DNA from 2 places in the Sphingomonas sp. GV3 genome. Region 2 is predicted to be linked to the other one. Evidence: riboswitches for the same ligand, from Rfam matches in the RefSeq annotation. Region 2 holds a riboswitch; the other holds the start of a gene.

Region 1 (14,212 bases), 1.7 Mb from region 2:
GATCAATGAAAAGACCGGCGAGATCTACGTCGAGGCCGGTGACGAGATCACCGCCGAGAACCTGGAGAAGCTGGACAAGGCGGGCGTCGACACGATCGAGCTGCTCGACATCGACTTCGTCACCACCGGCCCGTGGATCCGCAACACGCTGAAGGCGGACAAGGCCGAGGAGCGCGAGCAGGCGCTGAGCGACATCTATCGCGTCATGCGCCCCGGCGAGCCGCCGACGCTGGAGACGGCGGAAGCGCTGTTCGCGGGCCTGTTCTTCGATCCGGACCGCTACGACCTGTCGGCAGTGGGCCGCGTCAAGCTGAACATGCGCCTCGACCTCGACGCGCCGGACACGGTGACGACGCTGCGTACCGAGGACATCCTGGCGGTCGTCAAGACGCTGGTCGACCTGAAGGACGGCAAGGGCGAGATCGACGACATCGACAACCTCGGCAATCGCCGCGTGCGGTCGGTGGGCGAGCTGCTGGAGAACCAGTATCGCGTCGGCCTGCTGCGCATGGAGCGTGCGGTCAAGGAGCGCATGTCGAGCGTCGACGTGTCGACGGTGATGCCGAACGACCTGATCAACGCCAAGCCCGCGGTCGCCGCGGTGCGCGAGTTCTTCGGCTCGTCGCAGCTGTCGCAGTTCATGGATCAGACCAACCCGCTGTCCGAAGTGACGCACAAGCGTCGCGTCTCGGCGCTCGGGCCGGGCGGTCTCACGCGTGAGCGCGCGGGCTTCGAGGTCCGCGACGTCCACCCGACGCACTATGGCCGCATCTGCCCGATCGAGACGCCGGAAGGTCCGAACATCGGTCTGATCAACTCGCTGTCGACCTTCGCCCGCGTCAACAAGTACGGCTTCATCGAGACGCCGTACCGCAAGGTCGTCGACGGCAAGGTGACCAATGAGGTCGTCTATCTGTCGGCGATGGAGGAGCAGAAGCATACCGTCGCGCAGGCGTCGGCCGCGACCGACGCGGACGGCCGCTTCGTCGAGGAGTTGGTCTCCGCGCGTCAGGCGGGCGAGTTCCTGATGGCGCTGCCCGAGACGATCACGCTGATGGACGTGTCGCCCAAGCAGCTCGTCTCCGTCGCCGCGTCGCTGATCCCGTTCCTCGAGAAGGACGACGCGAACCGCGCGCTGATGGGCTCGAACATGCAGCGTCAGGCGGTGCCTCTGGTCAAGGCCGAGGCGCCGTTCGTCGGCACGGGCATGGAAGAGACGGTGGCGCGCGATTCGGGCGCCGCGATCTCGGCCAAGCGCGCTGGCGTCGTCGACCAGGTCGACGCGACCCGTATCGTCGTGCGCGCCACGGGTGACGTGGACGCGAGCGTCAGCGGCGTCGACATCTACACGCTGATGAAGTTCCAGCGTTCGAACCAGTCGACCTGCATCAACCAGCGCCCGCTGGTGAAGGTGGGCGACGTGGTCGAGGCCGGCGACATCATTGCCGACGGCCCGTCGACCGAGTTCGGCGAGCTGGCGCTGGGCCGCAACGTCCTCGTCGCGTTCATGCCGTGGAACGGCTACAACTACGAGGACTCGATCCTGATCAACGAGCGGATCGTGAAGGACGACGTGTTCACGTCGATCCACATCGACGAGTTCGAGGTCATGGCTCGCGACACGAAGCTCGGGCCAGAGGACATCACGCGCGACATCCCCAATGTCGGCGAGGAAGCGCTGCGCAACCTCGACGAGGCGGGCATCGTCTACATCGGCGCCGAGGTCGAGCCGGGTGACATCCTGGTCGGCAAGATCACGCCCAAGGGCGAAAGCCCGATGACGCCGGAAGAGAAGCTGCTGCGCGCGATCTTCGGTGAAAAGGCGTCCGACGTGCGTGACACGTCGCTGCGCCTGCCGCCGGGCGTTGCCGGTACGGTCGTCGACGTGCGCGTCTTCAACCGCCACGGCATCGACAAGGACGAGCGTGCGATGGCGATCGAGCGCGAGGAGATCGAGCGCCTGAAGAAGGATGCCGACGACGAGCGCACGATCCTCAACCGGGCGACGTGGAGCCGCCTGCGCGAGATGCTGCTCGACCAGGTCGCGACCGGTGCGCCGAAGGGCGTCAAGAAGGGCTCGACGATCGACATGGACCTGCTCGACAGCGTCGACCGCCACGAATGGTGGAAGTTCGCGGTGCAGGACGATGCCGTGCAGGCGAACCTGGAAGCGGTGAAGGCGCAGTACGACGAGGCGACCAAGCGCATCCGCGACAAGTTCGAGGATCGCCGCGAGAAGCTGGAGCGGGGCGACGAGCTGCCGCCGGGCGTGCTTAAGATGGTCAAGGTGTTCGTCGCGGTGAAGCGCAAGCTGCAGCCGGGCGACAAGATGGCCGGCCGCCACGGCAACAAGGGCATCATCAGCCGCATCCTGCCGCAGGAGGACATGCCGTTCCTCGAGGACGGCACGCCGGTCGACTTCGTGCTCAACCCGCTGGGCGTGCCGTCGCGCATGAACGTCGGGCAGATATTCGAGACGCACCTCGGCTGGGCCGCGCGCGGTCTGGGTCGCAAGATCGGTGCCGCGCTCGACGCATGGCGCGCCGAGAACCCGAATCCGACGCCGGGTCAGGCGCCGGAAGCGGTCAAGGATGCGCTGCGCCTCGCCTATGGCGATACGTATGTCGAGGAACTGGACCGGCGTTCGCCCGACCAGCTGATCGACCTGGCGGAGAACGTCCGCACCGGCGTCCCGATGGGCACGCCCGTGTTCGACGGCGCGGTGGAATCCGACGTGGCCGACATGCTGAAGCTCGCCGGGCTGGACGAATCGGGTCAGGTGACCCTGTTCGACGGCCGCACGGGTGACGCGTTCGATCGCAAGGTGACCGTCGGCTACAAGTATGTGCTGAAGCTGCACCACCTGGTGGACGACAAGATCCACGCGCGTTCGATCGGGCCCTACTCGCTCGTCACCCAGCAGCCGCTGGGCGGCAAGGCGCAGTTCGGCGGCCAGCGCTTCGGCGAGATGGAGGTGTGGGCTCTCCAGGCCTATGGCGCCGCCTATACGCTGCAGGAGATGCTGACGGTGAAGTCTGACGACGTCGTCGGCCGCACCAAGGTCTACGAGGCGATCGTCAAGGGCGACGACACGTTCGAGGCCGGCATCCCCGAAAGCTTCAACGTGCTCGTCAAGGAAATGCGCTCGCTGGGCCTCAACGTCGACCTGAAGTCGATGGAGGAACTCGACGCCGACGACGGGCTCGCCGAGGCCGCGGAGTAACGTCCAAGCCCCCTCTCCCCCTGTGGGAGAGGGGCAAGCCGCGCAAGCGCGGCGCGGGGTGAGGGGGAGTGCGGCACGGCTGCCATATCCCCCTCACCTTCCCACTGCCTTCGGCAGCGGGCCCCTTCCTCTCCCACAAGGGGAGAGGAGAAGAGATTCTAGAGGACAGGTTCATGAACGAACTGACCAATTTCGCCAATCCGGTCGCCAAGCCCGAGACGTTCGACCAGATCCAGATCGGCATCGCTTCGCCGGACAAGATCCGTTCGTGGTCGTTCGGCGAGATCAAGAAGCCCGAGACGATCAACTACCGCACGTTCAAGCCGGAACGCGACGGCCTGTTCTGCGCGCGCATCTTCGGTCCGATCAAGGATTACGAATGCTTGTGCGGCAAGTACAAGCGGATGAAGTACAAGGGCATCGTCTGCGAAAAGTGCGGTGTCGAAGTCACGGTGTCGAAGGTGCGCCGCGAGCGGATGGGCCATATCGAGCTCGCCGCGCCGGTCGCGCACATCTGGTTCCTGAAGTCGCTGCCGAGCCGCATCGGCCTGCTGCTCGACATGCAGCTCAAGCAGCTCGAGCGCGTGCTGTACTTCGAGGCCTATATCGTGATCGAGCCGGGCCTGACCCCGCTCGAGAAGTTCCAGCTGCTCACCGAGGACGAGCTGCTCGAGGCGCAGGACGAATATGGCGAGGACGCCTTCTCCGCCGGCATCGGCGCGGAAGCGGTGCGCGTCATGCTCGAGAATCTCGACCTCGAGGGCGAGAAGGTCGCGCTGCTCGAGGAGCTGGCGACGACCAAGTCGGAGCTGAAGCCCAAGAAGATCATCAAGCGCCTGAAGGTCGTCGAGAGCTTCCTCGAGTCCGGCAACCGTCCCGAGTGGATGATCCTGGAAGTCATTCCGGTCATCCCGCCCGAGCTGCGCCCGCTGGTGCCGCTGGACGGCGGCCGCTTCGCGACGTCGGACCTCAACGACCTGTACCGCCGCGTCATCAACCGCAACAACCGCCTGAAGCGCCTCATGGAGCTGCGCGCGCCGGACATCATCGTCCGCAACGAAAAGCGCATGCTGCAGGAAGCGGTCGACGCCCTGTTCGACAACGGCCGCCGCGGCCGCACGATCACGGGCGCCAACAAGCGTCCGCTGAAGTCGCTGTCCGACATGCTGAAGGGCAAGCAGGGCCGCTTCCGCCAGAACCTGCTCGGCAAGCGCGTCGACTATTCGGGTCGTTCGGTCATCGTGACCGGGCCCGAGCTCAAGCTGCACCAGTGCGGCCTGCCGAAGAAGATGGCGCTCGAGCTGTTCAAGCCGTTCATCTACGCGCGCCTCGACGCCAAGGGTCTGTCGATGACCCTCAAGCAGGCGAAGAAGTGGGTCGAGAAGGAGCGCAAGGAAGTCTGGGACATCCTGGACGAGGTGATCCGTGAGCACCCCGTCATGCTCAACCGCGCGCCGACGCTGCACCGCCTCGGCATCCAGGCGTTCGAGCCCGTGCTGATCGAGGGCAAGGCGATCCAGCTCCACCCGCTGGTCTGCTCCGCGTTCAACGCCGACTTCGACGGCGACCAGATGGCTGTGCACGTGCCGCTGAGCCTCGAGGCGCAGCTGGAAGCGCGTGTGCTGATGATGTCGACCAACAACATCCTCAGCCCCGCGAACGGCAAGCCGATCATCGTGCCGTCGCAGGACATGGTGCTGGGTCTCTACTATCTGTCGATGATGAAGGAAGGCGAGCCCGGCGAGGGCATGCTGATCTCCGACATGGCGGAGGTGCATCAGGCGCTCAACGCCGGGTCGGTGACGCTGCACACCAAGATCGTCAGCCGCGTTCCGCAGACCGACGAACAGGGCAACACCTATCTGAAGCGCGTCGAGACGACCCCGGGCCGCATGCTGCTCGGCGAGACGCTGCCGAAGAGCCACAAGGTGCCGTTCGAGATCGTCAACCGCCTGCTCACCAAGAAGGACGTGGGCGACGTGATCGACGAGGTCTATCGTCACACGGGCCAGAAGGAGACCGTGCTGTTCGCCGACGCGATCATGAGCCTCGGCTTCCGTCACGCGTTCCGTGCCGGCATCTCGTTCGGCAAGGACGACATGATCATCCCGAACGAGAAGGACGCGCTGGTCGAGGAGACCCGCACGCTCGTGAAGGATTACGAGCAGCAGTATCAGGACGGCCTGATCACGCAGCAGGAGAAGTACAACAAGGTGATCGACGCCTGGAGCCGGTGCGGCGACCAGGTCGCGAACGCCATGATGAACGAGATCAAGGCGGTGAAGCGCTACGAGGACGGCGAGAACGCCGGCCGCGAGAAGCCGATCAACTCGATCTACATGATGGCCCACTCGGGCGCCCGCGGTTCGCAGGCGCAGATCAAGCAGCTGGCCGGCATGCGCGGCCTGATGGCCAAGCCGTCGGGCGAGATCATCGAGACGCCGATCATCTCGAACTTCAAGGAGGGTCTGACCGTCCTTGAATACTTCAACTCGACCCACGGCGCCCGCAAGGGCCTGGCGGACACGGCGCTGAAGACGGCGAACTCGGGTTACCTGACCCGCCGCCTCGTCGACGTGTCGCAGGATTGCGTCGTGATCGAGGAGGATTGCGGCACCGAGCGCGCGCTGGAGATGAAGGCGATCGTTCAGGGCGGCAGCACCATCGCGTCGCTCGGCGAGCGTATCCTGGGCCGCACCACGGCCGAGGACGTCGTCGATCCGAAGACCAACGCCGTCGTCATCCCGACGGGCACCCTGCTCGACGAACCGATGGTCGCGAAGATCGAGGCGATGGGCATCCAGGGCATGAAGATCCGCAGCCCGCTGGTCTGCGAATCGAAGGTCGGCGTGTGCGGCAAGTGCTACGGGCGCGACCTCGCCCGCGGTACGCCGGTCAACATCGGCGAAGCGGTCGGCGTCATCGCGGCGCAGTCGATCGGCGAGCCGGGCACGCAGCTGACGATGCGCACCTTCCACATCGGTGGTGCGGCGCAGCTCAACGAGCAATCCAACCTGGAAGCGCCGGTCGACGGCACGATCCAGTTCCGCGACCTGCGCCTGATCGTCGACCAGCGTGGTCGTCGCGTGGTGCTGAGCCGTTCGGGCGAGATCGCGATCGTCGACATGGACGGCCGCGAACTGGCGGTGCACCGTATTCCTTATGGTGCGTACGTCATGTTCGACGACGGCCATATGGTGTCGAAGGGCGATCGGATGGCCGAGTGGGATCCGTTCACCATGCCGGTGATCACGGAGAACCCGGGTACCGTCCGCTTCCAGGACCTGCTTGAGGGCAAGACGCTCACCGAGCAGACCGACGAAGCGACCGGTATCGCGCAGCGCGTCGTGACCGAATATCGCACCTCGTCCAAGTCGAAGGAGGATCTGCGTCCGCGCCTGACCCTTCTCGACGAGACGAGCGGCGAGAGCGGTCGCTACATGCTCGCGCCCGGCGCGACGCTGTCGGTCGAGGACGGCGCGCAGGTACAGGCGGGTGACGTGCTCGCCCGCGTCAGCCGCGAAGCCGCCAAGACGCGCGACATCACCGGCGGTCTGCCGCGCGTCGCCGAGCTGTTCGAGGCGCGCAAGCCGAAGGAGAATGCGATCATCGCAAAGGTCTCCGGCCGCGTCGTGTTCGGCAAGGACTACAAGGCGAAGCGCAAGATCGGCATCCAGCCCGAGGATGGCGGCGAGGTCGTCGAGTACCTGGTGCCCAAGTCGAAGGTGATCGACGTTCAGGAAGGCGACTACGTCAAGCGTGGCGACAATCTGATCGGCGGCAGCCCCGACCCGCACGACATCCTCGAGGTGCTCGGCATCGAGGCGCTGGCGGAATATCTCGTCTCGGAAATCCAGGAAGTCTATCGACTCCAGGGCGTGAAGATCAACGACAAGCACATCGAGGTGATCGTTCGCCAGATGTTGCAGAAGGTCGAGATCACCGAGGCCGGCGACACCACCCTGCTCCCCGGCGAGCAGGTGGATCGCGAGGAGATGGACGCGGTCAACGCCAAGCTCGGGCCGAACGAGGCGCGGGCGCAGGGCAAGCCGATCCTGCTGGGCATCACCAAGGCGTCGCTGCAGACCCGCAGCTTCATCTCGGCGGCGTCGTTCCAGGAGACCACCCGCGTCCTCACCGAGGCGGCGGTCCAGGGCAAGCAGGACACGCTGATGGGCCTGAAGGAGAATGTCATCGTCGGCCGCCTGATCCCGGCGGGCACCGGCGCCGGCATGAACCGTCTGCGCGTGGCGGCCTCCAGCCGCGACGCCGCGCTGCGCGCGCAGCAGCGTGCGCTGCAGGCGGCGATCGTCGCTCCCACCTCGGCGGCCGAGCTGCGCGCCGCGGAAGAGCAGCGGTCGCGCCGTGACGACCAGGGCACGGGTCCCGATCCGCTCGCCGAGGTCGTCCCCTCGGGCGACGGCAGCGACGAGGCCGCGGGCGAGTATCTGAACGACTGATCGTCGTTCGGGCGCACCGCCTGATGACATGAGGAACCGCCGTCCGGGATACCGGGCGGCGGTTTTTCGTTGCGGCGCAGTACGGCAAACGCGCCGTCGCCCTCACGCGCAAGCCAACGAACGACGGTGTCCGCGCCGGATCCCGGCAGTCATCGCCGCGCGGCAATTTGGCCGTCGATACCAGCTGTGTTATCGTACGGGCGTCTTTCTTCGGGGGGAGAAGAGATGCCGTATCGTCGCGCCTACCGCTGGTTGCTGACCCTTTTTCCGTTGATCGCGCTCGCATTCTGGCCGGGCTATTTCGGCCAGTTGGCCGACGCGCCCTTCGCCCTGCATGCCCATGGCATCACCGCGACGGCGTGGCTGATGCTGCTGACGCTGCAGAGCTGGTCGATCCACGCGCGCGCGGTGGCATGGCATCACCGCGCGGGCCTGGCGACCTTCATGGTGGTGCCGCTGTTCGCCGCCGCGGGTCCGCTGGCGTTGCAGGGCATGGCATGGTTGTGGCGGAGTCACGCAGATCCCTTTCACAGCGCATTCGGCGCCCGGCTCGTCATCGCCGACATGATCGCCGGGCCGTCCGTCCTCCTGCTGGTTGCCTATGCCTTTCTCCGGCGGCGGCGGGTGGACGTCCATGCCGCCGCGATGCTGGCGACCGCGCTGCTGGTGTTGCCGCCGATCATCGGACGCCTGTTTCCCGCATTGCCCGGTTTCCCGCATGGCGGGGCGGCAGGCTTCGCGGGCTTCCGACTGTCGTTCGACCTTGCCGAGGGTGTCACGCTGCTTATCGCCCTGTGGCTCGCCGGCCGGCGGCGTGGCGGCCGCGGGCCATTCGGCTTCGCGGCGGCCGCGACGGCAGCCCAGCTGATCGGCTTCGAAACGATCGGCCGCACCGCCGTATGGGATCGCCTGGTCCTGTCGCTGACCAATGTGCCGATCGCCCCGATCAGCGCGACCGCGGGCGTGGGGGCCGCCGTCCTGCTGGCGCTCGCTTGGCGCCTGGGATCGCGCGACGACGGCCGCGCGGGTGCCCACCCTGGCGCATCGCGAGGCTTGCTCGCCGCCTAGCGTGCAACCCAGCATGGCCGGACAGGGGCGATGCCCGCCCCCACCCGCCCCGCCGCCCATCGGTAATACGGGTGTCAAAGCCGTCCGGAAGCGGGAGGGGCCGGCGCCGCGTCCGCGCAAGAGCATCGGAGCCCGATCGAACGTTTATTGTTTTTCGATAATCTTATTGCTGTTATTCGATATGCCGCTATCTTCCGTGATCGGAGGATTGCCATGCCCCACGTGTCCCAGCCCCGCCTGCTGTCGCTTTCGACCCGCATCGTTCAAGCCTTTCGTATCGCCAATGTGGCGATCGCGGTGTTTTTCCTCGCGATATTGTGCGCGACGCTGCCGGGCTTGGAGCTGGTCCAAGGTGCGCTGGCGCGCAAATATGGCGGCGCCGTCGATACCGTGACGGTCGTCCTGTTCGTCCGCGTGACGTTGCTGCTGGGCCTGCCGATCTGCTGGGTCGTCGAGCGCCTGCTGGCGGCGTTGCGCGCCATCCTCGGCACGGTCGCCGAGGGCGACCCGTTCGTGCGCGCCAATGCCGCGCGCCTTCGGACGATCGGCTGGATGCTGCTGACCATCCAGGTGGCGGATCTGGCCTTCGGCGCGACCCGCCTCGTCGCGAAGCTGCTGCACATCGATTATGCAAGCTGGCAGCCGAGCTTCACCGGCTGGCTGGGGGTGCTGATCGCCTTCGTCCTCGCCCAGGTCTTCGAGCGCGGCGCGGCGATGCGCGAAGACCTGGACGGCACCGTCTGATGCCCGTCCGCGTCCATCTCGACGACATGCTGCACGCGCGGCGCATGACGCTGACCGAACTCAGCGAACGCGTCGACATCACGCTCGCCAATCTGTCGATCCTGAAGACCGGCAAGGCGAAGGCGATCCGCTTTTCGACGCTGGAGGCGATCTGTGCCGCGCTCGCCTGCCAGCCGGGCGACATCCTGACCTTCCTTCCCGATGGAGACGATGCATGACCTTCGCGAAAGCCTTCGCCGACACCTATCGGGGCAGCATCGCCTTCCTGATCGCGTGCCCCCTGCTCGCGCTCGTCCCGGTCGCCTTCGAGATGGTGCAGCATGTCGTCGAGGTGCATATCGGCATGTACGACGGCATCGCGGCCGCCAAGGCCACCGAGCATCATCCGCTGCGCCTCGCCTTCGGGATGATGAAGGTGCTGTCGCTGATCGTGCCGGGATATTGGATCACCCGCTTCCTCGCCTGGCGCGACCCGCGCGCGGCGGCACGCGTCGATACGCGCGCAGCCGTGCTCTACGCGGGCGTCGTCGCCTTCCACGCCGCGCTCAGCGCGCTCCAGCTGTTCGTCCTGCCCTCGACGGTCGGGGTGCTGCTGGCGGGATTCGCGATCGGACAGGTGATCAGCGGACTCGTGCCCGCCTGGACGGTGGCGGCGGCGCTGGGCAACCCCGCGATCGGCCCGGTCGCGTCGGCACGCCTGATGCTGCGCCAGCTGCCGTTTACCGTCGCGCTGATGCTCGCGACGATCCTGCCGCTGATGATCCCGCATTATGTCCTGGGCGCGGCGGCGATCTTCGCCGGCCGGGCATTGCTGTGGCCGGTGCTGCTGGCGGACGCACTGCTGGTCGGCTGGCTGTGCGCAGTGATGCTCGCGGCCGGATACGTCGCGGCGACGCGCGCGGCGGCGGCGGCCGGCATCACCCTCGACCCGCCGTCGCGCGCCGCCATCGCCGCTTGACCCGGCCCGCCCCCTCCCCGATAGCCGCGCGTGTCGCGAAGGGAGAGACCGGGCCTGCCCCGGCGCCGAAGGAGCAACCGCCCCGGAAACTCTCAGGCAAAAGGACCAACGCGACGACGGACATCTGGAGAGTGGCGCGGCCTCTGCCCGCGCCCGCCGACGGGATAGCGATCTCAGGCGCAAGGGACAGATGGGGCATGCGAGACGAGCCGGCACCGCCGGCGGGGAGAGGGCATGCAGTTGCAACCACCGACGGCCGCGCTGGATCGCGGCGCCGCGCGCCCGATCAGCGTCGCGGAACTGTTCACCATCGGCATCGGGCCGTCGAGCTCGCATACCGTCGGGCCGATGCGCGCCGCCTATGACTTCGCGCAGCGCGCGCTGGCGCAGGGCCTGCCGCCGGTCGGCGTCACCTGTGACCTTTATGGCAGTCTCGCGCTGACGGGGCGCGGCCATGCGACCGACACCGCGGTCATCCTGGGCCTCGCCGGCTGGGAGCCGGAACGGCTCGACCCCGATGCGGCACCGGGGATCCTGGCCGGCATTCGCGACACGGGGCGCCTGACGCTGGCGGGAGCACGCGCGCTGCCGTTTTCCGAGGCGGCGGACGTGGTCTTCCACCCGCGCGATTTCCTCGCCGAGCATCCCAACGGGCTGACCTTCACCGCGCGCCTTGCCGACGGCACCGGTTATGCGGAGACCTATTTCTCGATCGGGGGCGGCGCGATCCTGCGCAAGGGTGCGCCCCTGCCGTCGCACAATGTCGCGGTCCGCCATCCCTTTTCCTCCAGCGCGGAACTGCTCGCGCGCGGCGATGAGACCGGCTTGTCGATCGCCGACATGGTCCGCGCCAATGAAGAGGCATGGCGTAGCCCCGAAGAGGCGGACGCCTTCCTCGACGAGGTCCGCGCCGCGATGAGCGCCTGCATCGACCGGGGCATCGCGCAGGAAGGGGAATTGCCGGGCGGGCTGCGTGTCCGGCGCCGCGCGCGGGCGATCGAACGGGCACTGACGGGATGCGTCCCCGGCAGCAATCCGGCCGAAGTGTTCGAATGGGTCAGCCTGTGGGCCCTGGCGGTGAACGAGGAGAATGCCGCCGGCGGCCGCGTCGTCACGGCCCCGACCAACGGCGCGGCGGGCGTGTTGCCCTCCGTGCTCCGCTTCTACGAGACGCTGGTCGAAGGCGCGAGCGCGGAAGGCGCGCGCCGCTTTCTCTACACCGCCGCGGCGATCGGCATGCTCTACAAGAAACGCGCCTCGATCTCCGCCGCCGAAATGGGCTGCCAGGGCGAGGTCGGCGTCGCCTGCTCGATGGCCGCGGGCGCATTGGCGGCGGTACTCGGCGGCAGCAACCGGCAGGTCGAGAATGCCGCGGAAATCGGCATGGAGCACAACCTCGGCCTCACCTGCGACCCGATCGGCGGTCTGGTGCAGATCCCCTGCATCGAGCGCAACACGATGGGCGCGGTGAAGGCGATCAACGCCGCCTATCTGGCGCTGCGAGGCGACGGGAGCCACGTCGTCAGTCTCGACGCGGTCATCGAGACGATGCGCCAGACCGGCGAGGACATGCGCACCAAGTACAAGGAGACGAGCCTCGGCGGCCTCGCGGTCAACGTGGTGGAGTGCTGACGCACCGGGCGACCCTGACGGCGATCGAAGCCGCCAAACCTATTCTCGCGCCGGTCCGACTGCCGAATCCTCGGTGATCACCGCCGGCGGTATGTCGCCCTGGCGTCGCGCGATGGTGGTGAACCGGCCGCCGTCGATGCGGATCTCGTTGAAGGAGGCCGGCGAGTTCCGGGTCCGCTTCGACAGCGTGCCGGCGCCGATCATCCGCACGATCCACCCGCCGCGGTCGATCGGCACGTCGAACGGATCATGGACATGTCCGCTCAGCACCGCATGCGCGCCCGCCGCGGCCAGTGCGGTGAGCGCGCTGTCGCCGTGCCGGGTCTTCGCGGTGCCCTTCGTCCCGCCCTCGATCAGGGGATGGTGAGCCGCGACGAGGATCAGGTTGCCCTTCGGCGCCGCGGCGATCAACGCGAGCGCGCGGCGCAGCGAGCCACGGCTGACGCGCCCCTTCGACCAGTTCCACCGCCACTGCGCGCGCGCGGTGGTCTTCAGCGGGACGACCGTCACGCCGGGGAGGTCGAGTTCGTGCTCGATCATCCGCTCGACGGCGGCATAGCGCTGATAGGGCGCGAGCAGTCGCCGGAACGGGTCCCAATAATAGGGGATGTCATGGTTGCCGACCTCGAGCGTCACGGGAACGCCCAGCCCCTTCAGCCACGCGCCGCCGCGTTCGAACTCACGACGGGTCGCGCGCATCGTCAGGTCGCCGGTCATGACGACCGCGTCGGGCTTTTCCGCCGCAACCCGCGTCTCGAACCAGTAGAGCGCCGCCGGGTCCTCGGCACCGAAGTGAACGTCGCTGACGTGAAAGAGCTTGATCATGGACCGTGGAACGCCGCCATAGGAATTGAGTGCCGGACGCCGGTTGCGCGCCTCGGAGCCGATCCCGCATGGGATCAGACGCTTGGCCGTCACGCCCCATCTGCGATGGTGCGACCCATAATCGTGACGGTCCACCCTCGTCCACCGTCCTGTGCGGAACCGTACACAGCTCGCGGGAACCGACGCTATTAATGCAGATCAACGCTGCTCGCATTGTAAAGCCTCGGTCCCCGGCCCATTATTTCCGTTCCGATCGCAAGAGACCCGATGGCCACCGACCCGACCGACATTCGACAGGACCTGACCGCATGCGATCGCGAGCCGATCCATGTCCCCGGCGCGATCCAACCGCATGGGTTGTTGTTGATCGCGGCGGCGGATGGCGCGCACGAGATCGTCGGGGGCGCCGGTACGATCGAGGAGCGGCTGGCGGCGGACTGGCTGGGCCGACCGCTCGCGGACGTGCTTGGCTGCGATGTCGCGACCCTGCTGGACAACGTCTTGCCGACCAGTCCGGACGTCGCCATGCCGCCCGTGATAGCCGGGATGGACGAGACCTTCGTGGCGACTTTGCACCGGGGTGAGCGGCATCTGCTGGTCGAACTCGAGCCGACCGGCCGCGAGGCGGCGACCGCGACGTCGATCCTGTCCTGGCTTGACGCGACGGCGGCGGGGTTCGAGCGCGCCGCGGACGTGGCGTCGCTGTACGAACGCGCGGCCAAGGCGTTTCGCGTCCTGACCGGCTTCGACCGGGTCATGATCTATCGCTTCCTCGATGACGAGGCGGGTTGCGTGGTCGCGGAGGATCGCGTGCCAGGTCTGCACAGCTTCCTGAACCACCATTTCCCCGCGAGCGACATACCGCGCCAGGCCCGCGCGCTGTATATCCGCAACCGCACGCGCGCGATTCCCGACGCCGGCTACGTCCCGCAGCCGATCCGCCCCGCCGCGCTCGCGGGGATCGATCTCAGCGACGTTGCGCTGCGAAGCGTGTCGCCGATCCATACCGAGTATCTGCACAACATGGGCGTGCAGGCATCCGCTTCGATCTCGATCGTCAAGGATGGCCTGCTCTGGGGCCTCGTCGCCTGCCACAACATGACCCCTAGGCTGCTCTCACCCGACGTGCGCAACGCGGCGGCGACGCTGGCGAGCGGGCTTGCGCGCCAGATCCGCGCCAAGCAGGAGGCGGTCGCCTATCGCGAGCGGCTGAACCTGCGCGCCGTCGAGGACAATGTCGTCCCGCAATTGCAGGGCGACATTCCACTGGCGGAGATCATCGGCGTTGTGAAGGGCGACCTG
Region 2 (14,212 bases):
GCGAAACGACACCTTGGTCCGCAATATAGGCGGCATCGACTTCGTCGAGGAACAGGCCGTGCCCCAGCGCACCCGGGATCGCCGCGAGCTCGGCCGCGCGTCCGCGCGGGTCGGACAGGTCCAGCCGACAGTCTGCGATCAGATTGCCATTGTCGGTCACGTAGGGCGAGTCGCCGGCCATGCGCAGCACCGCCGCCTCGCCGAGACGGGCGAGTACGGACGCCCGCGCGAAGGGCAGTATCTCGACCGGCACGCGAGCATGGGCACCGATCGCATCGACCCGCTTGCTGGCATCGGCGATCACCACCATCCGTGCGGACGCCGCAGCGACGGCCTTTTCACGCAGCATCGCGCCTCCGGCTCCCTTGATGGCGAACAGTCGGGCGTCGATCTCGTCCGCACCGTCGATAGTGAGGTCGACCCGCGGTACGTCGGCGAAATCGAGCAACGGGATACCTAGGTCGCGTGAAAGCGCCTCGCTCGCGCGCGAGGTCACCACCGCGCGGATACGCAATCCTTCCGCGACCCGCGCCCCGATGAGCCGGATCGCGTGGGTCGCGGTCGACCCCGTGCCCAGGCCGATGAGCATGCCGTCGCACACCTCGGCGACCGCCGCCGCGGCCGCTGCGCGCTTGTCGGCATCGCCGTTGTCCTGCGCCCCGATCATCCGATTCATGGCAGCCGTCTTTCCCCATTGCGACATTTTGCGACATTATAAACGCCGCGCGCGGGTTGCTTTTCCCTGCGGTTGTTCGTCATTGCACGGCGCCAATGCAACCGTTCGCCGCACCTGCGCATTACCGCGCGGTCGCGGCTGCGCGAGCCGAGATTCGAGCAGGTACACGAGCCTTGAACACAGCATCGATTCGCGGACGCCGTCTTTCGTCCGCCACCGCCCTTGCCCTTGCCACCGCGCTTGCGCTGTCGGCCTGCGGCGGCGGCGAAGGGTCGCAGGCCAAGGGTCGCGGCGCCGGTGGCGCCGGCCAAGGCCCGGCCACCGTCGGCTATGTCGTGGTCCAGCCTTCCGATGCGGCCATGGTGACCGAACTGGCCGGCCGGACCAGCGCCTACGAAAGCTCCGACGTGCGGCCGCAGGTCAACGGCATCATTCGCCGGCGATTCTTCACCGAGGGGACGATCGTCCGAAAGGGGCAGCCGCTCTACGAGATCGATCCGCGCCTGTATCGCGCGTCGGTCAACCAGGCGGCCGCCAACGTACAGAGCGCACAGGCCAATGCCGAAGCGACACGCATCCAGGCGGAACGCTATCGCCCGCTGGCGCAGATCGAAGCGGTCTCGAAGCAGGAATATACCAATGCCGTCGCGTCGGCGCGGCAGGCAGCGGCCTCCGTCGCGCAGAATCGCGCCGCGCTAGAAACCGCCCGCGTCAACCTGAGCTTCACCACCGTACCGGCGCCGATCACCGGACGCATCGGACGATCGCTCTACACCGTCGGCGCGCTGGTCTCCGCCAGCCAGACCGATCCGCTGGCGCAGATCCAGCGGCTGGACCCGATGTTCGTCGACATCCAGCAATCCGCCGCCGATCTGCTGAGCCTGCGTCGCAGCCTGTCGTCGGGCGGAGTCATTCCCGCATCCGCGCAGGTGCGGCTGCTGCTGGAAGACGGCAGCGACTATGGCCAGACCGGGACGGTCGAATTCGCGGAGACGATGGTCGACACGCAGACGGGCACCGTCACGCTGCGCGCCCGTTTCCCCAACCCGCAGGGCCTGCTGTTGCCCGGCATGTTCGTACGTGCGCGTTTCGCGCAGGCGATCAACACCCGCGCATTCCTGGTGCCGCAACAGGCGGTGTCGCGCGATCCGAAGGGCAATGCGACGCTGTTCGTCGTTGGCCCGAACAACAAGGCGGTGCAGCGGACCGTCACCGCCGAGCGGACGCAGGGCACGAACTGGGTCGTGACCAAGGGGCTCAACGCCGGCGACAAGGTCATCACACAGGGTCTCGCCAATGTGAAGCCCAACCAGGCGCTGAAGCCGGTACCGGCCAATTCGCCGCAGACGGTAAAGCCCCCCTCCCCCGAGGAAATGAAACAGGCGCAGGAAAAGGGCGGCGCGGCCGGCAAGGGCGGACGCTGAACCGATGATCAGTCGCATCTTCATCGATCGCCCCATCTTCGCATGGGTGCTGGCGATCATCACCATGCTGGCGGGCATCGGCGCGATCCTGTCGCTGCCGATCGCGCAATATCCCGACGTCGCGCCGCCGCAGGTGTCGATCCGCGCCACCTTCCCCGGCGCGTCCGCACAGACGCTGCAGAATTCGGTCACCCAGGTCATCGAGCAGCAGCTGACCGGCATCGACGGCCTTCTCTATTTCCAGTCCTCCTCGTCCAGCCGCGGATCGGTGACGATCACCGCCACCTTCTCGAAGGGGACCAATCCCGACATCGCGCAGGTGCAGGTGCAGAACCAGGTGCAGCAGGGCGTGTCGCGCCTGCCGCAGCAGGTGCAGCAGCAAGGCCTGGTCGTGCGCAAGTCCAACCCGGACTTCCTGTTGATCGCCGGCGTCTATGACGAGACGGACCGGATGACCAACCAGGACGTCGCGGACTATCTGGTCTCCAATCTCCAGGATCCGCTCGGCCGAATCCAGGGCGTGGGCGACACCAACGTGTTCGGATCGCAATATGCGATGCGCATCTGGCTCAATCCCGCCCGCCTCGCATCCTATCAGCTGATGCCGTCGGACATCGTCACCGCGATCCAGAACCAGAATACGGAAGTCGCCGCCGGCGAGATCGGCGGCACGCCGATGCCGACGACCCAGATGCTGAACGCGACCGTGACCGCGCAGTCGCGCCTGCAGACGCCCGAGCAGTTCCGCCAGATCATCGTCAAGACGCTGAACAACGGAGCGACGGTACGCCTGTCCGACGTCGCGCGCATCGAACTGGGCGCGGAGAGCTATGCCGCGGTCAGCCGCATCAACCGCCACCCGGGCGCGGGCATCGCTGTGCTGCTCTCGCCTGGCGCCGACGCGCTGAAGACGGCCGAGCTCGTGAAGGCGGAGGTCAATCGCGTCGCCAAGACCTTCCCGGCCGGCCTCAAGGTCGCCTACGCCAACGACACCACCGCCTTCATCAAATTGTCGATCGAAGAGGTTGTGAAGACGCTGGTCGAGGCGATCATCCTCGTCGTCATCGTCATGTTCGTCTTCCTGCAGAGCTGGCGCGCGACGCTGGTGCCGACGATTGCCGTACCGGTCGTGCTGCTCGGCACATTCGCCGTCTTCTACGTCGCCGGCTTCACCATCAACACGCTAACGTTGTTCGGCCTCGTTCTCGCCATCGGCCTGCTCGTCGACGACGCCATCGTCGTCGTCGAGAACGTCGAGCGTCTGATGGAGGAAAATCCCGACATGTCGCCGCGCGAGGCGACGATCGAATCGATGAGCGAGATCAGCATCGCGCTCATCGCCATCGCGCTCGTCCTGTCGGCAGTGTTCCTGCCGATGGCCTTCTTCGGCGGGTCGACGGGCGTCATCTACCGCCAGTTCTCGATCACCATCGTCGCGGCGATGGTCCTCTCGGTGCTCGTCGCGCTGATTCTGTCGCCCGCACTCACCGCGACCCTGCTGAAGCAGAAGAACCAGGAGAACAACGCCTGGCTCGAGCGCAAGCTGCCGCGGGTCGCGCATGCACTGGAACGCGCCAAGCACGGCTTCAACGACCGGTTCGATCGCGGCGTCGCGCGCTATACGGCCGGCGTGCAGCATGTCGTCGATCGCAAGTGGCTGTTCCTGCTCATCTATGCGGGCATCGTCGCGCTGCTGGCGGTGCTGTTCCTGCGGCTGCCGACCGGCTTTCTGCCGACGGAAGACCAGGGCGCGGCCCTCGTCCAGTTCCGCCTTCCCGCCGGCGCGACGCAGGGTCGCACGCTGGAGGTGCAGCAGCAGGTCGAGAAATATTTCGCCGAGAACGAAGGCAAGAACACGTCGGTCATCTTCACCGTGGCCGGCGGCGGCGGTGGCGGCACCAGCGGCCAGAACACGGGTCAGGGCTTCCTCAACCTAACCGACTGGGCGGACCGCAAGGGCAAGGAAAACACCGCCGATGCCATCACGGCGCGTGCCTCCGCCGCCTTCCGCGGTCTGCGCGACGCGCAGGTGTTCGCGCTAGTCCCGCCGGCGGTGCGCGGTCTCGGCCAGTCCGACGGCTTCACCATGGAGCTGCAGAACATCAGCGGCATGAGCCAGGAGAAGTTCGAGGCGGTCCGCGACCAGCTGCTGGCCGCTGCCAATGCCGACCCGACGCTGCGCTCGGTCCGCCTGACCGAATTGCCCGACATCGCGACGCTCCAGGTCAACATGGACAACCAGAAGCTGGCCGCGCTCGGCCTGACGCAGAGCCAGGCCAATTCGACCCTGTCCACCGCTTGGGGCGGCCAATATGTCAACGACTTCATCGATCGTGGCCGCGTCAAGCGCGTCTATGTGCAGGGCGACGCCCCGTACCGGGCGCAGCCCGACGACCTGAAGCAATGGTTCGTGCGCGGCTCGAACGGCCAGATGGCGCCCTTCTCGTCCTTCTCGCAGATCGGCTGGGGACAGGCGCCGACGACGCTGTCGCGCTTCAACGGCATTCCGTCCTACGAATTCCAGGGCTCGGCGGCCGCCGGCAAGAGTTCGGGTGACGCCATGGCGCGAATGGCGGAACTGGCGGCGAAGATCCCCGGCGTATCCGTCGCCTGGGCCGGCCTGTCGTATCAGGAGCGGCTCTCGTCGGGGCAGGCGCCCCTGCTCTACGGCCTGTCGATCCTGGTCGTCTTCCTGTGCCTTGCGGCTCTGTACGAAAGCTGGTCGATCCCCTTCGCCGTGCTGCTCGTCATCCCGCTGGGCCTGATCGGCGCGATCGCCTTCGTGACGCTGCGCGGGCTGACGAACGACGTCTACCTCCAGATCGGCCTGCTGACGACGATGGGCCTTGCGGCGAAGAACGCGATCCTGATGATCGAGTTCGCCGAACAGGCGGAGCGAAAGGGCGCACGCGTCATCGACGCCGCGCTCGAAGCGGCCAAGATTCGTCTGCGCCCGATCCTGATGACCAGCTTCGCCTTCATCTTCGGCGTGCTGCCGCTCGCCATCTCGACCGGCGCCGGCGCGAACAGCCGTATCGCGATCGGCACCGCGGTGATCGGCGGCATGCTGACCGCGACGGTGCTCGCGATCTTCTACATCCCGCTGTTCTTCGTCCTCGTCCGTCGCGGTGTGCGTGACGGGCTGGCGAAGCTGCGCGGCAAGCCCACCGGGCATCACGGTGGTCACGGCGGCGGCCATGACGGCGACGGCGGCACGCCGCCCGCTCCGCCGATGCCGCCCGCCACGACACCGCCCCACGCACCGGAGCCTGCATGATGCGCCGCCTCGTCCTGACCCTCGCCCTGGCCGCAACGAGCCTGGCGGGCTGCTCGATGGAGCCGAAGTACGTCCGCTCGGAGTTGCCCGTGCCGGCCTCCTGGCCGGTCGGCAATGCCTATCTGCGCCAATCGGAAGCGACGCTGCCCGCGATCTCCTATCGCGATGTCTTCAAGGACGAACGGCTCCAGCGTCTGATCGACCAGGCCCTCGCAAACAACCGCGATCTGCGCACCGCGGCGGCCAATATCGCCGCGGCGCGCGCGCAATATCGTATACAGCGCGCGAACATCCTGCCGACGATCAGCGCCAATGGCCGCTACACCTATTCGGACGGCGGTCGCGGCGCGAGCACCATCGCGACCGGCGGCAACACCGGCAATGGCACCGGGACAGGAACCGGCGGCACCGGCACCGGAACGGGAACCGGGACCGGAACGGGGACCGGAACCGATGTCGGCACAGGCACCGGCGCCGGTTCGGGCAACGGGACCGGCGCTGGCACCGTCACGACCAGCAGCTCGGGCAGCAGCTTCTCGGCGAACATCGGCACGACCGCTTTCGAGATCGACCTCTTCGGCCGGCTGCGGTCACTGTCGCGTGCCGCGCTCGACCGCTATTTCGCGACCGAAGCCGCGGCGCGCGCGACGCGGCTGACGCTGGTCGGCGACCTTGCCACCGCGTGGCTCGACTATGCGTCCGACCGCAGCCTGCTCAAGATCGCGCAGGATACCGCGACCAGCGCGCAGAAGAGCGTGCAATTGACCCAGGCGCGGCTGCAGGGCGGTGTCAGCGCCCGCACCGACCTGACGCAGGCGCAGCAGATCCTCGAAACCGCCAACGCCGACCTGGCGCTGCAGCGGACATTGGTCGCTCAGGACGTGAACGCGATCCAGCTGCTCGTCGGCGCCCCGGTCGACCCTGCCCTGTTGCCGGCGTCGATCGAGGAGGCGCGCCCGACGATCGCCTCCCTGCCAGCCGGTCTTGACAGCTCGATCCTGCTGCGCCGGCCCGACGTGGTGCAGGCGGAATATCAGCTGCGCGCCTATAATGCGCAGATCGGCGCGGCGCGCGCGGCGCTCTTCCCGCGCCTGTCGCTGACCGGCGTGCTCGGCTTCGCCAGCAACGCCTTGTCCTCGCTCTTCTCGAGCGGCGCGTTCAATTATTCGATCGCACCCAGCGTCAGCTATTCGATCTTCCAGGGCGGGGCCGCGCGCGCCAATGTCCGCTATACCGAGGCGCAGCGCGACGCGGCGCTCGCCACGTACGAAAAGGCGATCCAGACGGCGTTCCAGGAGACGGCGGATGCCCTCGCCCGGCAGGGCACGATCGCCGACCAGCTGCGCGCCAACACCAACTTCCAGACCGCCGCGGCGACGACGCTGCGGCTGACCAACGCGCGCTACCAGGGCGGGATCGATACCTTCCTGTCCAGCCTGGACGCGCAGCGGTCCTACTATTCGGCGCAGCGCACGCTCGTGGCGACGCAGCTGACCGACGCGACCAACCGCGTGACGCTGTACCGCGTCATCGGCGGCGATTCTTCGCTGGAGGCGACCGCCGACGGCCCGAAGCCGGTCAGTCCGAGCGGCACGCCGCGACCGGACGGCCAATAATCGGAACGGGGAGGGATCGCCCTCCCCGCCCCCTTCCTATTCCGCCGCGGCGGCGAGCGGCTTCTCCTTCCACACCAGCACGGGCTTACGCGCCGCCAGCGTCTCGTCGAGACGCGCCCGCGGGGCGAAGTGCGGCGCCGTCTTCAGGCTCTGATCGCCCGCCTTGGCGCGTTCCGCCACCGACCGCAGCGCGCCGATGAACTGATCCAGCGCCGCCTTGGATTCGGTTTCCGTCGGCTCGACCAGCATCGCGCCGTGTACCACCAGCGGGAAGTACATGGTCATCGGGTGGAATCCTTCGTCGATCAGCGCCTTGGCGACGTCGATAGTCGAGAAGCCCTCCGCCAGACCGGCATCGGAGAAGATCGCCTCGTGCATACAGGGCCCGCTCGCGGCGAACGGCGCGTCCAGCGTGTCTTCGAGGCTGCGCAGCACGTAATTGGCGTTCAACACGGCATCCTCGGCGACCTGGCGCAGGCCGTCTGCGCCATGGCTTAGGATGTAGGTCAGCGCGCGCGTGAACATGCCCATCTGGCCCTGGAAGGCGGTCATCCGCCCGAACGTGTCGGGATGATCGTCACCTGCGGTCTCTTCCTCCACGAGCTGGATATGCCCGTTCGCGTGGCGCGCGGTGAAGGGCAGCGGCCCGAAGGGGCTGAGCGCTTCCGACAGCACCACCGGCCCGGATCCCGGCCCGCCGCCGCCGTGCGGGGTCGAGAAGGTCTTGTGCAGGTTGATGTGCATCGCGTCGACGCCCAGGTCACCCGGCCGCACCTTGCCGACGATCGCGTTGAAGTTCGCACCGTCGCAATAGACGTATCCGCCGGCGGCATGGACCGCGTCAGAGATGCGCTTCAGGTCGCGCTCGAAAAGGCCGCAGGTGTTGGGATTGGTGATCATCACCGCCGCGACGTCCGGCCCCAGCCGCGCCTCCAGCGCCGCGGTGTCGACGCGGCCGTCGGGCGTCGCCGGGATATCCTCGACCGTGAAGCCGGCGAAGGCCGCGGTCGCGGGGTTGGTACCATGGGCGCTTTCGGGCACGAGCACGACCTTGCGATGCCCCTCGCCGCGCTTCTCCAGCGCCGCCTTGATGCACAGGATGCCGCACAGCTCGCCATGCGCGCCCGCCTTCGGACTCATCGCAACGCCGTGCATCCCGGTCAGCGTGATCAGCCAGTGCGCCAGCTCGTTGATGACGCCCAGCGCGCCCTGCACCGTGTCGACCGGCTGGAGCGGGTGGATGTCGGCGAAACCGGGCAGCCGCGCCATGCGCTCGTTGAGGCGCGGATTGTGCTTCATCGTGCACGATCCCAGCGGAAACAGGCCCAGGTCGATGGCATAATTCTGCCGGCTGAGACGCGTATAGTGACGCACCGTCTCCGGCTCCGACAGCCCGGCGAGGCCGATCGAATCCTTGCGCGTCAGATCGCCCAGCCGCGATCCGGCGACGTCGCCATCGGGGAAGTCGACGCCGGTCGTGTGCAGGTCACCGATCTCGAAGATCAGCGGCTCCTCGAGCATCAGCGCGCGATTGCCCGTGAAGGTCGCGGGTGCGCCGCCATCCTTGGCGGTGGGCGACGTGGGCTTCCAGCCGCTCTGGTTGATCGTCATGCCAGCACCTCCTCAAGCGCCGTCGCCAGCGCCTCGATATCCTCTTGCGTCACCGTCTCGGTCACCGCGACGACGAGACCGTTCGCCAGCGACTCCTCGCCCGGGTACAGCCGACCGAGCGACACGCCCGCGAGTACGCCGCGATCCGCGAGCGTGCGGACGATCGGTCGCGCCTCCTTGCCCAGGTCGATCGTGAATTCGTTGAAGAACGTGTCGTTCACGACCCGCACGCCCGGTACCTTCGCCAGCCGGTCCGCCGCGCGGCATGCCTGCGCATGATTGATGCCCGACAGCCGCCGCAATCCCGCCTCGCCGAGCAAGGTCATGTGGATCGAGAAGGCGAGCGCACACAGACCGGAGTTGGTGCAGATGTTGCTCGTCGCCTTTTCGCGGCGGATGTGCTGCTCGCGCGTCGACAGCGTCAGCACGAAGCCGCGCTTGCCGTCGGCATCGACCGTCTCACCGCAGAAGCGGCCCGGCATCTGGCGGATATATTTGTCCTTGCAGCCCATCAGGCCGACGTACGGGCCGCCGAACTGCAGGCCGACACCGAGCGACTGGCCCTCGCCGACGACGATGTCCGCGTCCATCTCGCCGGGCGAGCGGATCGCGCCCAGCGCCACCGGCTCGGTCACCACCGCGATCAGCAGCGCCTTCTGCGCGTGGCAGGCGTCGGCAAGCGGGGTCAGGTCCGCGATGCGTCCCAGGATGTCGGGATATTGCACGACGACGCAGCTGGTATCGCCGTCGATCGCCGCGATCAGCGCCTCGATGTCCGTCTCGGCGCTCAGCGTCGGCAGCGAGGTTTCGAGCGCGTCGCCGGTGTACTTGGCCATCGTCTTCGCGACGCTGACGTAATGCGGGTGTAGGCCGGACGACAGGATCGCCTTGCCGCGCTTGGTGATGCGCCGCGCCATGCCGATCGCTTCCCAGCAGGCGGTCGAGCCGTCGTACATGCTGGCGTTCGCCGCATCGGTCCCGAGCAGCCGCGCGACCTGCGTTTGGAACTCGAACAGCATCTGCAGCGTGCCCTGCGCGATCTCCGGCTGATAGGGCGTGTAGGCGGTCAGGAACTCGCCACGCTGGATCAGATGGTCGACGCTGGCCGGCACGTGATGCCGATAGGCGCCGCAGCCGAGGAAGAAGGGCACCTCGCCCGCGACCAGGTTCTGCCGGGCGAGCTTGGTCATGTGCCGCTCGACGGACAGTTCCGACGCATGCATCGGCAGGCCGTCGATCGGGCCGCCGAGGCGGGCGGCTTCGGGCACGTCGACGAACAGGTCGTCGATCTTCGCGGCACCGATGGTCGCGAGCATCGACTCGCGGTCATGGGACGTCAGGGGCAGGTAGCGCATTGAGACAAAGACTCCCCCCTCCCGCGTGCGGGAGGGGTCGGGGGTGGGCCTGTCGTCACGAGCGGGGCTGGAGGGGACGGGCGCACCCCCAGCCCCTCCCGCAAGCGGGAGGGGAGTTTACGCGATCACAGCTTGGCGACGAACGCCTCGTAGGCGGTCTCGTCCATCAGCTCCTCGAGCTCCGACGTGTCGGACAGGGTGATCTTGAAGAACCAGCCCTCGCCCTCCGGGTCCGAATTGACCAGGCTGGGATCGTCGCCAAGCGCGGTGTTGCCCTCGATCACGTGGCCCGACACCGGCGAATAGACGTCGGAGGCGGCCTTCACCGACTCGACCACCGCCGCCTCGTCGCCCTTGGCCAGTTGCTTGCCCTCTTCAGGGACGTCGACGAACACGATGTCGCCGAGCTGACCCTGCGCATATTCGGAAATGCCGACGGTTCCGGTCTCGCCGTCGACGTCGATCCATTCATGGTCTTCGGTGAAGTAGCGGCTCATCTTATTTGGCTCCTGCACGGATGTAGCGGTGGGGAACGAAGGGCATCGCTGCAACGGTCGCGTCGTGCAGCTTGCCACGTTGGATCAGCTTGAGCGGCGTTCCGGGCACGGCCAGCGCGGCCGGCACATAGGCCATGCCGATCGGCGCGCCGACGCTGGGCGCGAAGCCGCCGGAGGTGACGCGGCCAATGATCGCGCCGTCCGCGTCGACGACGCTCGCGCCCTCGCGCACCGGCTGGCGGCCGGCGACGGTCAGGCCGACGCGCTTCACCGCGGGTCCGTTCTCGCGTTCCGAAAGGATGCGTGCGGCACCCGCAAAGTCGCCGGCCTCGCGCCGACGCTTCGACAGCGCGAAACCGAGGTCCGCCATCACCGGCGTGGTTTCCGGATCGAGGTCGTGACCGTAAAGCGGCAACCCCGCCTCGAGGCGCAGCGAGTCGCGCGCGCCAAGGCCGATCGGCTCGACCTCCGGCTGGTCGCACAAAGCGGTGGCGAACGCGTCGGCGATCTCTGCCGGCAGCGAGATTTCGAAGCCGTCCTCGCCGGTATAGCCCGAGCGGCTGATCCATAACGGCGCGCCGTTCCATGCGAAGGCACCGGCAGTCATGAACACCAGCGATTCGACCCCTGGGACGATCCGCGACAAGGCATCGACCGCCTTCGGCCCCTGCAACGCAAGCAGCGCCTGATCTTCCATCAGGTTGATGACGATGTCTTCAGGCAGGACATCCAGCAGATAGGCAACGTCGTCATATTTGGTCGCGCCGTTGACGACCATGTAATGGCTCGCCTCGCCGAACGGATGCGCATCGCCGATCGGCAGCGTCGTCACCATCAGGTCGTCGAGGATGCCGCCCTCGTCGTTGAGAAGCAGCGAATAGCGCATCTTCGCCGGCGCGAGACCGGCGACGTCACCCGGCAGCACCGCTTCGAGCGCCGCGGCGACACCCTCGCCGGTCAGACCGACCTGCCCCATGTGGCTGACGTCGAACAGGCCCGCATTCTCGCGCGTCCACAAATGCTCCGCCATGATGCCCTTGTATTGGACGGGCATCTCGTAGCCGGCGAACGGGACCATGCGACCGCCGTGGGCGCGATGCCATGCGTCGAGCGGCAGAGTCTGGATGACGGGCTCTTCCCCCTCCGGCTCGCCGGCAAGGTCGGCGTCCTGCGCCTGTTCGATCACCGCGTCGCTCATCACCCAGGGCCTTTCAAAAGGGCGGCAGCGGCGGCGACATGCCGCGCGTGTGCCGGAAACCCCCTCTGTCACGGAACCTGAGAGCTTTGACCCGATGCCGTTGCGGCGTACGGGCTTACCCCTTCGGTGGCCCCTGAAAGGGGCGCTTTCCAGAGTGTCGATGGCGACCGCGCGGTCCCGTGTGCCTGAGAGATTCCGGGGCGGTTGCTCCTTCGGCGGCCCTGATTGGGCTCTCTCCCGCGCGCGCCTATGCGGGTTGCCCCGCATCGACGAAAAAATCTCTGGCGGGGCGCCCGGCCCAAGTCAATCGGCAAACGGCGGCGCCTGCGATTAGGCATGGTGGCGCCCCAAAGGGCGCTGCATCACCGCTTCCCCGTCCGCCCGGTCCCCGCGCGACGGAGAGCGGCATGCACGGACACGCTAGCGCTGGGCGTTGTACTTCAGCTGGTCGTTCGTCAGCTGAAAGCCGACCAGCGCCTCGAACGTCGCGCTCAACACCGCCTGACGGATCTCCGGACGGCTCAGCGGATCGGTCGCGGCGTCCTCCTCGCCCGCCTTGCGCTTCTTGGTCAGCTCGCGCCGCACATCGTCGGACAGGGTCGCAGCCGCCCGGTTGACGTAGCTCGTCGCCTCGCCGCGAGTCTGCGCGCGGGCCTGGCCGGCGTCGAAATGCACCGCGACCTGACCGACGCGCTTCGCCGTCACCTGATTTCCGCCGCGCACCACCGCGATATAATAGGGCAGCGTCACGTCGCGCGCGCCGTCGGTTCGGGTCCGGCGCGCGAGGACGTCGAACGTCACCGTGGTCGTGATCTGCTCGCCCGCGTCGTTGCAGGTCCCGCGCACGTTGGTCATGTTGGCGACGACGTCGACGGCATTCTCGTCCTGGCTGGTCGCCGGATCGAACAGGGTGACATCGCCGGTACCGGCGGCGACGCCCACCGTCGGGCAGGCGGAGCGGACGGCGGAGATGCCGCCCTCCACCACTTCGCCCTTGCCGGCGCAGCCGCCGAGGACGAGCGCGAGGGCGCAAGGGGCGAGAAGCGAGCTTTTCACGGTGAACGCGTACCTTTTCGAACGGGCGACGACATCAGGCCGGGATGCCCCGGCCGGGCGGCGCGCACCATAGGAACCGCCTTTCGCGCGTGCAAGCAATCGCGTAGAGCCCCGCCATGGCAACCATCGATCCGATCGTCGCGCCGCCTGCCGCCGACAAGCCCGTGCTCGAACTGCTGATCGCCGCGCCGCGCGGGTTCTGCGCGGGCGTCGACCGCGCGATCCGCATCGTCGAGCTGGCGATCGAGAAGCACGGCGCGCCCGTCTATGTCCGGCACGAAATCGTGCACAACAAGTTCGTCGTCGACACGCTGAAGGCGAAGGGCGCGATCTTCGTCGAAGAACTGGACCAGGTGCCCGACGGCAAGCCTGTCGTCTTCTCCGCCCATGGCGTGCCCAAATCGGTGCCCGCCGCAGCGCAGAATCGCGGGCTGGACTATCTCGATGCCACCTGCCCGCTCGTCTCCAAGGTGCATCGCGAGGCGGAACGGCTCGTCGCTGCCGGGCGGCATATCGTGTTCATCGGCCACGCCGGCCATCCGGAGGTCATCGGCACGTTCGGCCAGGTACCGCAGGGTGCGATGACGCTGATCGAGACGGTGGAGGATGTCGCCGATTTCGCGCCGACGGAGCCCGACAACCTCGCCTTCCTGACGCAGACGACGCTCTCGGTGGACGATACCGCCGCCGTCGTCGCCGCCCTCCAGGCGCGCTTCCCGACGATCCAGGGGCCGCGCGGAGAGGACATCTGCTATGCCACGTCGAATCGCCAGGCCGCGGTCAAGGCGATCGCGGCGGCGTGCGACGCGATGCTGGTGATCGGGGCGCCCAATTCGTCCAATTCTCTCCGGCTTGTCGAAGTGGCGCAGCGCGAGGGGACGCCGGCGCGCCTCATCCAGCGCGCGGCGGAGATCGACTGGACGTTTCTGGATGGCGTCGGCACGCTCGGCATCACCGCGGGCGCGTCGGCACCGGAAATGCTGGTGCGCGAGCTCGTCGATCTGCTTGCCACCCGATTTGCCATCACCGAGCGCGAGGAGGAGACGACGCGGGAGACGATCGCGTTCAAGCTGCCGCGCGGGCTCGACGCCGCGGCGTGACGGCGCGGGCCTGATGGCGGTCTATACGCAGGTCTCGGCGGAGGCGCTTGCCACCTTTCTGACGCGCTACGAAGGGGTCGGCGAACTCGTCTCCGCGAAGGGGATCGCCGAGGGCGTCGAGAACAGCAACTATCTCGTCGACACAACCGCGGGGCGGTACATCCTGACGCTATACGAGCGGCGCGTCGAGGCGGGTGACCTGCCCTTCTTCATGGCGCTGCTCGATCATCTCGCGGCCCGCGGACTGCCCGTGCCGCCCGCGATCAAGGACCGGGACGGCGTCGCGATCCAGACGCTGGCCGGCCGACCCGCCTGTCTCATCCGCTTCCTGCCCGGCGTGTCGCTGACGCGTCCGTCGCCGATCCAGGCGCATACCGCCGGTGCCGCGCTCGCCGATCTTCA

The links. Region 2 has a riboswitch for glycine ahead of gcvT (glycine cleavage system aminomethyltransferase GcvT). Riboswitches for the same ligand answer to the same signal wherever they lie in the genome.
Region 1: it holds a riboswitch for glycine, as region 2 does, so the genes downstream of both, RF701_RS06735 (L-serine ammonia-lyase) here and gcvT (glycine cleavage system aminomethyltransferase GcvT) in region 2, are expected to answer to the same signal.

The regions. Positions count from the first base shown of each region.
Region 1 is NZ_JARWLE010000001.1:1,436,461-1,450,672, forward strand. It holds gene rpoB (DNA-directed RNA polymerase subunit beta) at 1-3,223, shown strand, start outside; gene rpoC (DNA-directed RNA polymerase subunit beta') at 3,397-7,683, shown strand; gene RF701_RS06715 (hypothetical protein) at 7,909-8,751, shown strand; gene RF701_RS06720 (DUF2975 domain-containing protein) at 8,965-9,495, shown strand; gene RF701_RS06725 (helix-turn-helix transcriptional regulator) at 9,495-9,713, shown strand; gene RF701_RS06730 (hypothetical protein) at 9,710-10,453, shown strand; glycine riboswitch at 10,483-10,571, shown strand; gene RF701_RS06735 (L-serine ammonia-lyase) at 10,688-12,085, shown strand; gene RF701_RS06740 (metallophosphoesterase) at 12,125-12,910, opposite strand; gene RF701_RS06745 (histidine kinase dimerization/phosphoacceptor domain -containing protein) at 13,178-14,212, shown strand, end outside.
Region 2 is NZ_JARWLE010000001.1:3,140,074-3,154,285, reverse strand. It holds gene rpiA (ribose-5-phosphate isomerase RpiA) at 1-667, opposite strand, end outside; gene RF701_RS14870 (efflux RND transporter periplasmic adaptor subunit) at 850-2,100, shown strand; gene RF701_RS14865 (multidrug efflux RND transporter permease subunit) at 2,105-5,377, shown strand; gene RF701_RS14860 (efflux transporter outer membrane subunit) at 5,374-6,993, shown strand; gene gcvPB (aminomethyl-transferring glycine dehydrogenase subunit GcvPB) at 7,030-8,604, opposite strand; gene gcvPA (aminomethyl-transferring glycine dehydrogenase subunit GcvPA) at 8,601-9,959, opposite strand; gene gcvH (glycine cleavage system protein GcvH) at 10,085-10,456, opposite strand; gene gcvT (glycine cleavage system aminomethyltransferase GcvT) at 10,458-11,654, opposite strand; glycine riboswitch at 11,710-11,817, opposite strand; glycine riboswitch at 11,821-11,904, opposite strand; gene RF701_RS14835 (hypothetical protein) at 12,075-12,710, opposite strand; gene ispH (4-hydroxy-3-methylbut-2-enyl diphosphate reductase) at 12,827-13,810, shown strand; gene thrB (homoserine kinase) at 13,824-14,212, shown strand, end outside.